3 regions of the Streptomyces sp. WMMC1477 genome follow, and region 1 is predicted to be linked to each of the others. Evidence: predicted binding sites of a transcription regulator. Region 1 holds the regulator's gene; each other region holds the start of a gene.
What was found. Region 1 encodes HrcA, which represses chaperone genes, less so after heat shock. Its sites were predicted from a motif close to TTNGCACTCNGNNNNNCNGAGTGCNAA; they were not measured.
Positions count from the first base shown of each region.

Region 1 (3,273 bases):
CCGCGGACGGCGCTCAGCCGAGCGCGGGGCCGGGCGCCGGGGGCGGGGCCGGGCGGCGGCGGAGCTGGTCGCGCTGGGCGGCGACGAAGGCGGCGTCGACGACGGCGCCGTGGCCGGGCACGTACAGGGCGTCCTCGCCGCCGAGGGCGAGGAGCCGGTCGAGGGCGTCGGGCCACACGGCGGGGTGGGCGTCGGGGCCGGCCTGGGGCTCGCCGGACTCCTCCACCAGGTCGCCGCAGAAGACGACCTCCGGCTCGCCGGGGGCCTGGCCGGGGACGAGGACCGCGAGGTCGTGCCCGGTGTGGCCGGGGCCGACGTTGGCCAGCATGACCCGGCGTCCGCCGCCCAACGACAGCGTGAGCTCGCCGCAGACCTGGTGGTGCGGGGCCACCAGGACGTCGACGGCGTCCGCGGCCTCCTCGGGCGCGAGGCCGTGCCGGACGGCGTCCGCGCGCAGCTCGTCGGCGAGCCGGGGGAGCAGCGCGGTCATGCCCACGGCGCCGTAGACCTCCACCCCGGCGAAGGCGGCGGTGCCGAGGACGTGGTCGAAGTGCGGATGGGTGAGGACGACGTGGGTGACGGGGAGGCCGAACAGCTCGCGCAGCTGCCGCCGGATCCCGGCTCCGGCGCGCAGCGACGCGCCGGTGTCGACGACGAGGACCCCGTCCCGTCCGCGCACGGCGCCGACCGTCTCGTCCCAGCCGGGCATGCGCCGGCGCACGACGCCGGGGGCGAGCTCCTCCCACAGCGCGTTTCCCTGTGCCGTCATAGGACCGACGCTAGTCGTACCGGTGCCACTTCGCCCGACGCGGGGTACCTTCGGGTCCGGCCGCCCTTGCCCGGGGCGTGGTACCCGGCCGTACACTGGTCCCGGATTGGCACTCAGGGATGCCGAGTGCCAGGGGCGGGAAAGAGCCAGGGAAGACCCAGCAGGAGACCCGGTCGCGGCCGGACGGGAGGTGCGCCACCATGCTCAGCGAACGCCGACTCCAGGTGCTGCGTGCCATCGTCCAGGACTACGTGGGCACGGAGGAGCCGGTGGGTTCCAAGGCGCTCACCGAGCGGCACAACCTCAACGTCTCCCCGGCCACCGTGCGCAACGACATGGCCGCGCTGGAGGACGAGGGGTTCATCGCCCAGCCGCACACCAGCGCGGGCCGTATCCCCACGGACAAGGGCTACCGGCTGTTCGTGGACCGGCTGGCGGGCGTCAAGCCGATGTCGGTGCCCGAGCGGCGCGCCGTCCAGCACTTCCTGGACGGCGCGGTGGACCTGGACGACGTCGTCGGGCGCACCGTGCGGCTGCTGGCGCAGCTCACCCGGCAGGTGGCCGTGGTGCAGTACCCGTCGCTGACCCGTTCCTCGGTGCGGCACGTGGAGCTGCTGTCGCTGGCCCCGGCCCGCGTCATGCTCGTGCTGATCACCGACACGGGCCGGGTCGAGCAGCGCATGGTGGACTGCCCGGACCCGGTGAGCGAGGCCTCGGTCGCCGACCTGCGGGCCCGGCTGAACAGCCGGGTGGCGGGGCAGCGCTTCACCGAGGTGCCAAGGCTGGTCCAGGACCTCGTGGACGCCTTCGACGGGGAGGACCGCGGCGCGGTCGCCGCCGTCGTCGCGACGCTGCTGGAGACCCTGGTGGAGGAGACCGAGGAACGGCTGGTCATCGGCGGCACGGCCAACCTGACGCGCTTCGGCCACGACTTCCCGCTCACCATCCGGCCGGTACTGGAGGCGCTGGAGGAGCAGGTCGTCCTGCTCAAACTGCTCGGTGAGGCAACCGATCCCGGTGTCACCGTACGGATCGGGCACGAGAACGAGCACGAGGGGCTCAATTCCACGTCCGTCGTCTCGGTCGGTTACGGTTCCGGCGACCAGACGGTCGCCAAGCTCGGCGTGGTCGGACCGACCCGCATGGACTACCCCGGAACGATGGGAGCGGTACGCGCAGTGGCACGTTACGTCGGACAGTTTCTCGCGGAGTCGTAAGTGGCGACGGACTACTACGCGATCCTGGGCGTGCAGCGCGACGCATCACAGGACGAGATCAAGAAGGCGTTCCGCCGCCTGGCGAGGGAGCTGCATCCGGATGTGAATCCGGACCCGAAGACCCAGGAGCGGTTCAAGGAGATCAACACGGCCTACGAGGTCCTCTCGGACCCGCAGAAGAAGCAGATGTACGACCTGGGCGGGGACCCGGCGGGCGGTGCCGCCGGCGGCTTCGGCGCGGGCGGCGGCTTCGGCAACTTCTCCGACATCATGGACGCCTTCTTCGGTGGCGCCGCGCAGCGCGGACCGCGCTCGCGCACCCGCCGCGGCCAGGACGCCATGATCCGGCTGGAGATCGACCTGGAGGAGGCCACGTTCGGCACCACCAAGGAGATCCAGGTCGACACCGCCACCGTCTGCACGACGTGCAGCGGCGAGGGCGCCGCGCCCGGTACCTCGGCCCAGACGTGTGACATGTGCCGCGGCCGGGGCGAGGTCTCTCAGGTCACCCGGTCCTTCCTCGGCCAGGTCATGACGTCCAGGCCGTGCCCGCAATGCCAGGGCTTCGGCACGGTCGTGCCCTCCCCGTGCCCGGAGTGCGCGGGCGACGGGCGCGTCCGCTCCCGCCGCACCCTGACGGTCAAGATCCCGCCGGGCGTGGACAACGGCACCCGCATCCAGCTCGCCGGAGAGGGCGAGGTCGGCCCGGGCGGCGGCCCCGCGGGCGACCTGTACGTCGAGATCCGGGAGAAGCCGCACTCCGTCTTCCAGCGCCGCGGCGACGACCTCCACTGCACCGTCACCATCCCGATGACGGCGGCGTCCCTGGGCACCAAATGCCCGCTGGAGACGCTCGACGGCCTGGAGGACGTCGACATCCGCCCCGGCACCCAGTCCGGCCAGTCCATCCCACTGCACGGGCGGGGCGTGACGCACCTGCGCGGAAACGGGCGCGGCGACCTGATCGTGCACGTCGAGGTGCAGACGCCGAACAAGCTCGACGCCGAGCAGGAGGAGCTGCTGCGCAAGCTGGCCAAGCTGCGCGGAGAAGAGCGCCCCACGGGACAGTTCCAGCCGGGCCAGCAGGGCCTGTTCTCCCGGCTGAAGGACGCCTGGAGCGGCCGGTGACCGGCCGGTGACCGGCTCCCCGCCGCCGTTCGGCGCACTGTTCGAGCATCCGGTCGTACAGGCGCCGATGGCGGGCGGCGCTTCCCGGCCCGAGCTGGCGGCCGCCGTGAGCGAGGCCGGCGGGCTCGGTTTCCTCGCCGCCGGGTACAAGACGCCCGA
Region 1 is NZ_JAPZBD010000003.1:1,221,543-1,224,815, reverse strand. Features, by position in the region: gene O7609_RS05770 (MBL fold metallo-hydrolase) at 14-769, opposite strand; gene hrcA (heat-inducible transcriptional repressor HrcA) at 970-1,986, shown strand; gene dnaJ (molecular chaperone DnaJ) at 1,987-3,114, shown strand; gene O7609_RS05755 (nitronate monooxygenase) at 3,182-3,273, shown strand, end outside.

Region 2 (3,273 bases), 860 kb from region 1:
CCGGCGCTGACCACCGTCGTCCTCAACACCGGCGACGGCCTGAAGACGCTGGACGCCGTCGCGCCGACGACCGGCCCCAGCGCCGTCATCCGCCCTTCGCTGGACGCCTTCCGCGCCGCCGGCCTGGCGTGAGCCGCGTCCCGCGGCCCGTCTGACCCACGCCCTTACGACTCGGGTACCCGGGACCCGGTACCCACGACTCGCGAAAGTGATCCCACCATGAGCGTCAACGTCCGCATTCCCACCATCCTGCGCACCTACACGGGCGGCCAGGCCGAGGTCACCGCCGAGGGCGCCACCCTGGGGGAGGTGCTGGCCGACCTGGAGAAGAACCACGCCGGCATCAGCGCCCGGGTGCTGGACGACACGGGCAAGCTGCGCCGTTTCGTGAACGTGTACGTCAACGACGACGACGTCCGCTTCGCGGAGGGCCTCGCGACGCCGACCCCGGACGGTGTGGGCGTCTCCATCATCCCCGCCGTGGCCGGCGGCGCGGTCTGAGCGTCGGCGGTTCCTGCGACGGACGCACTGACGGTCCGTCACTTCGCCCTCGGCGTAAGTTCGTTGCGGCTCCGCCCCGTCCCCGGGGCGGAGCCGCGGCGTGTTCGCGGCCCTCCAGAGAGGCGGAAGCGGTCATTCCGGCTTCCGCGAAGCGGTAGGGTGAGATGCGAAACCCCCCTGACAGCACCCCGCATGACGGAGATTCATGCGGGAAGTTCTGCCTGCCACGGAAAGTGGCGCAGAAAGTTATGTCCGGTTGACTCCTGTTATGTCCTGCCGGGTCTGTCCCGGTTCATCGATGGATGGCCGCTATCGGGCGATCGGTTCTCCGTGGATTTCTCGTCTGATTGACCTGTTGCACAGGGCGTTCGTCCAGATACATTCAGCGGCGGTCGACGCGTTCCGGCGCACAGCACCCTCGCGACCCAGGGGGTGGACTCTGACCCGGGTCCGCGGAGTGCGGGCTCGTGCAAAGGGCCAGTAATAGGGGAGTTAGGAATGGCTCAGGGCACCGTCAAGTGGTTCAACGCGGAGAAGGGCTACGGCTTCATCGCGGTCGACGGTGGTGCGGACGTGTTCGTCCACTACAGCGCGATCCAGATGGACGGCTACCGCACCCTTGAGGAAGGGCAGCGGGTCGAGTTCGAGATCTCGCAGGGTCAGAAGGGGCCGCAGGCGGACATGGTCCGCCTGACCGCCTGAGCGACGACCGTCCACGCCACCTCCCGAAGGGCCCGGCCATGGCCGGGCCCTTCGGGCTTTCCGCATGCGTGCGCCGCGCTCCGCCGTGGGCGGTCCCGCCGCGTGATCCCGGTCGCCCCGGGTGTCGCGGAGGCCGGGACATCCGGCCCGGGGCAGGGCCCGGGCGCTTGCACTCACAGGGGGCGAGTGCTAATCATGGGGCTTAGCACTCTGCACATGAGAGTGACAACGTAGGACCGGTTCGGTGAGGTCCGCGCGGCCCGGCGGGAAGGAACGCCAGGTCGTGCAGGCCGTCCGTCGCGGGCGCCAGCGCGGTCCTGAAGCACTCCACCCCAGTCCTGGGAGGACCACTTCACATGGCCAAGATCATCGCGTTCGACGAGGAGGCGCGGCGCGGCCTCGAACGCGGCATGAACCAGCTCGCCGACGCCGTCAAGGTCACGCTTGGCCCCAAGGGTCGCAACGTCGTGCTGGAGAAGAAGTGGGGCGCCCCCACGATCACCAACGACGGTGTCTCCATCGCCAAGGAGATCGAGCTCGAGGACGCCTACGAGAAGATCGGCGCCGAGCTCGTCAAGGAGGTCGCGAAGAAGACGGACGACGTCGCCGGTGACGGCACGACGACCGCTACCGTCCTCGCCCAGGCGCTGGTCCGCGAGGGTCTGCGCAACGTGGCCGCCGGTGCCAATCCGATGGCCCTGAAGCGCGGTATCGAGGCCGCCACCGAGGCCGTCTCCGCCGCGCTGCTGGAGCAGGCCAAGGACGTGGAGACGAAGGAGCAGATCGCCTCCACCGCCTCCATCTCCGCCGCCGACGTCCAGATCGGCGAGCTGATCGCCGAGGCCATGGACAAGGTCGGCAAGGAAGGCGTCATCACCGTCGAGGAGTCCCAGACCTTCGGTCTGGAGCTGGAGCTCACCGAGGGTATGCGCTTCGACAAGGGCTACATCTCGGCGTACTTCGCGACCGACATGGAGCGTATGGAGACCGTCTACGACGACCCGTACATCCTGATCGCGAACTCCAAGGTCGGCAACGTCAAGGAGCTGCTGCCGCTCCTGGAGAAGGTCATGCAGTCGGGCAAGCCGCTGCTGATCATCGCCGAGGACGTCGAGGGCGAGGCCCTGTCCACGCTGATCGTCAACAAGATCCGCGGCACCTTCAAGTCCGTCGCCGTCAAGGCCCCGGGCTTCGGCGACCGCCGCAAGGCCATGCTCGGCGACATCGCCATCCTCACCGGTGGCCAGGTCATCTCCGAGGAGGTCGGCCTCAAGCTGGAGAACGCCGGTCTCGAGCTGCTCGGCCGCGCCCGCAAGGTCGTCGTCACCAAGGACGAGACCACCATCGTCGACGGTGCCGGCGAGAGCGAGCAGGTCCAGGGCCGGGTCAACCAGATCCGCGCCGAGATCGAGAACTCCGACTCGGACTACGACCGCGAGAAGCTCCAGGAGCGCCTCGCCAAGCTGGCCGGCGGCGTGGCCGTTATCAAGGCCGGCGCCGCCACCGAGGTGGAGCTCAAGGAGCGCAAGCACCGCATCGAGGACGCGGTGCGCAACGCCAAGGCCGCCGTCGAGGAGGGCATCGTCGCCGGTGGTGGCGTGGCCCTGCTCCAGGCCTCCAGCGTCTTCGAGAAGCTGGAGCTGGAGGGCGACGAGGCCACCGGTGCCGCCGCCGTCAAGCTGGCCCTGGAGGCCCCGCTCAAGCAGATCGCGGTCAACGCCGGTCTCGAGGGCGGCGTCATCGTGGAGAAGGTGCGCAACCTCTCCGTGGGCCACGGCCTGAACGCCGCCACGGGCGAGTACGTCGACATGATCGCCGAGGGCATCATCGACCCCGCCAAGGTGACCCGTTCCGCGCTGCAGAACGCCGCGTCGATCGCCGCGCTGTTCCTCACCACCGAGGCCGTCATCGCCGACAAGCCGGAGAAGGCCGCCGCCGGTGGCGCGCCGGACCCGACCGGTGGCATGGGCGGCATGGACTTCTGATCCGGACGGATCGGCGGTTCCCGCCGGGGCGCCCAGCGCTCCGGCCCGGGGCGGCTCTCCCCTCCACGGGGAGAGCCGCCCTTTC
Region 2 is NZ_JAPZBD010000003.1:2,076,914-2,080,186, reverse strand. Features, by position in the region: gene thrC (threonine synthase) at 1-132, shown strand, start outside; gene O7609_RS09485 (MoaD/ThiS family protein) at 220-501, shown strand; gene O7609_RS09480 (cold-shock protein) at 1,000-1,203, shown strand; gene groL (chaperonin GroEL) at 1,560-3,188, shown strand.
Region 2: a site for HrcA is predicted at 1,406-1,432, ahead of groL (chaperonin GroEL). Genes of this name have one in related genera too.

Region 3 (3,273 bases), 2.1 Mb from region 1:
GCGGCTCGACGACGGCGCGGCGGACGACGGCGACACCGGTGGCCTCGTCGTCGGTCTTGCCCAGGTTGTCGGCCAGCACCTTCGAGGAGTGGACGAGCGCGGAGCCGCCACCGGAGACGATGCCCTCCTCGACCGCGGCGCGGGTCGCGGAGATGGCGTCCTCCAGACGGTGCTTCTTCTCCTTCAGCTCGACCTCGGTGGCGGCGCCGACGCGGATGACGCACACGCCGCCGGCCAGCTTGGCGAGGCGCTCCTGGAGCTTCTCGCGGTCCCAGTCGGAGTCGGTGGACTCGATCTCGGCCTTGATCTGGCCGACGCGGCCCTCGACGTCCTCGCTCTTGCCGGCACCGTCGACGATGGTGGTGTCGTCCTTGGTGACGGTGACGCGGCGGGCGGAGCCCAGCACGTCCAGGCCGACCTGGTCGAGCTTGAGGCCGACCTCCTCGGCGACGACGGTGCCGCCGGTGAGGGTGGCCATGTCGCCCAGCATCGCCTTGCGGCGGTCACCGAAGCCGGGCGCCTTGACGGCGACGGCGTTGAAGGTGCCGCGGATCTTGTTGACGACGAGGGTGGACAGGGCCTCGCCCTCGACGTCCTCGGCGATGATCAGCAGCGGGCGCGAGCCGCCGGCCTGCATGATCTTCTCCAGCAGCGGCAGCAGGTCGGCGATGGCCGAGATCTTGCCCTGGGTGATCAGGATGTAGGGGTCGTCGAGGACGGCCTCCATGCGCTCCTGGTCGGTGACCATGTAGGGCGACAGGTAGCCCTTGTCGAAGGCCATGCCCTCGGTGAAGTCCAGCTCCAGACCGAAGGTCTGCGACTCCTCGACGGTGATGACACCGTCCTTGCCGACCTTGTCCATGGCCTCGGCGATCAGCTCACCGACCTGCTTGTCCTGGGCGGACAGCGCGGCGACGGAGGCGATGTCGGCCTTGGAGTCGATCGGGCTGGCGGAGGAGACCAGGTCCGCGGACACGGCCTGGACGGCGGCGTCGATGCCCTTCTTCAGGGCGGCCGGGGAGGCACCGGCGGCGACGTTGCGCAGCCCCTCGCGCACGAGGGCCTGGGCCAGCACGGTGGCGGTGGTGGTGCCGTCACCCGCGATGTCGTTGGTCTTGGTCGCCACCTCCTTCACGAGCTGGGCACCGAGGTTCTCGTACGGGTCCTCGACCTCGACCTCGCGGGCGATGGTGACGCCGTCGTTGGTGATGGTCGGCGCACCGAACTTCTTGTCGATGACGACGTTGCGGCCCTTGGGGCCGATCGTCACCTTGACGGTGTCGGCCAGCTTGTTGACGCCGCGCTCCAGGGCGCGACGGGCGTCCTCGTCGAACTTCAGGATCTTCGCCATGGCGTAGAGAGGTCCTCTCAGGGCTTCTTGGGCGTATGACAAGCGAACCGCGCCCTGGCTGCCCCGGCTGTCTGTGACGGGGAACCAGGGCGCGGATCAGCACGCGGACGTGCGGGGTGCCTTACTTCTCGATGATCGCGAGCACGTCGCGAGCCGAGAGGACGAGGTACTCCTCGTTGTTGTACTTCACCTCGGTGCCGCCGTACTTGCTGTACAGGACGATGTCGCCGACCTTGACGTCGAGCGGCAGGCGGTTTCCGTCCTCGAAGCGGCCCGGGCCCACGGCCAGGACGGTGCCCTCCTGGGGCTTCTCCTTGGCGGTGTCCGGAATGACCAGGCCCGAGGCCGTGGTCTGCTCGGCGTCGAGCGGCTGGACCACGATGCGGTCCTCAAGCGGCTTGATGGCAACCTTGGAGCTGGCGGTCGTCACGATCCGACCTCCCCCTTCGGAGATCTCACGGGGTCTTATGTCTAGAGGTGGCGACCTGGTCGATCCGTCGTCGCGGGTGCCGGACCTTCCCGTCGCGCCTGGCACTCCCCGGCGGAGAGTGCCAACGGTGAGACTATGCCTCGGTTAGCACTCGGTCAAGCTGAGTGCCAATTCCCTGCGGCGCGTCGCCGCCGCGCGCCCCGCGGAGGCGCGGCGAACCGCGGCCAAGACCCACCCGCACCCCGCCGAGAACGGGCGGGGAACCCCCATCCGGCCCCGGCACCGGCGGCCGCTCGCCGGCCCCGCGCCTCGGCGCGGCCCTCCCCAGCGCAGCCCGCGGGCCGGAGAGGCGCGCCGGCGGCCGCCGTCAGACGTAGTCCTCCAGGCGGGCCAGGGCGAAGCCCTGTTCGGTGGCCGTCTTCAGGGTGCGGCGCAGCATGTCGTTCATCGTGCCGCCCCACTGCTCGGGGCCGCGGAAGTGGGTGAGGATGATGTCGCCGGGGTGGAACTCGCGGTCGAGGCGGGCCCAGTCGAAGCGCTGGGCCCAGGCCTCCTCCGCCCACAGGGGCACGGCCTCGACGCCGCAGGAGGCGGCGGCGCGCAGGGTGTCACGGTCGTAGGCGCCGTAAGGCGGACGGAACAGCCGCGAGGGCGCGCCGAACTCCTCCTTCAGTACCTTCTGCATGCCGCAGATCTCCTCGCGCTGCCGCTTGTAGGACAGCTTGGGCAGTTCCTTGTGGTTGAGGGTGTGGTTGTGGACGCCCGCTCCGTCGCGCCGCATGCGGCGGAAGTAGTCGTAGTCCTCGGCGGCCACGTAGTCGGAGAGGAAGGCGCTGTAGGGGATGCGCAGTTCGCGGAGCATCCGGGTGAAGCGCGGGTCCTTGTGCCAGCCGTCGTCGATCGTGAGGAAGACGACCTTCTGGTCGGTGGGCACCCGGACGAAGACAGGTGGGAGCCCCTTGCCGGAGACGAGGCCGGGGGTGCTGGTGAGTTCCGGCTTCGCGGCCGGCGGCGGGGGCGCGAGCAGGGGCGGCTCGGCCAGTCCCCAGCGCGCGGCCGCCGCGACGCGGCGGGTCTCCGCGCGGGCGAGTCCGCCGGCGTAGGCGGTGAGGGAAGCGGCGGCGTACTCGGCGCCGACGCGCTGGGCGGCTCCGAGCGGCAGACCCTCGACGGCTGCGGCGAGCGGCTTGTCCAGGAGCGAGCCGCCGCCGTCCTCGCCGGTGGGGAGGTGTCCGGTTCCGGCGACGGCGGCACAGGAGACCGCGAGCGCGGCGAGGGCTCCGGCTCCGACGCCGCGTCGGAGATGCCGCCAGGGCCGTGGAGACTCTCGATCATTTTGTGTGACTTGTCTGATGATCGACATAACGCCGGATAGTGCCAACCCACCGCGCCCGAAGGGCGGCGGCACTCCGGCGAGCAGGCGAAAATGGGCCGTGTGGCCGTACCCGCATCACCCGACACACCGAACGACACCGCCAAGACCGCCGACACC
Region 3 is NZ_JAPZBD010000003.1:3,332,862-3,336,134, reverse strand. Features, by position in the region: gene groL (chaperonin GroEL) at 1-1,351, opposite strand, end outside; gene groES (co-chaperone GroES) at 1,473-1,781, opposite strand; gene O7609_RS15370 (polysaccharide deacetylase family protein) at 2,149-3,135, opposite strand.
Region 3: a site for HrcA is predicted at 1,926-1,952, ahead of groES (co-chaperone GroES). Genes of this name have one in related genera too.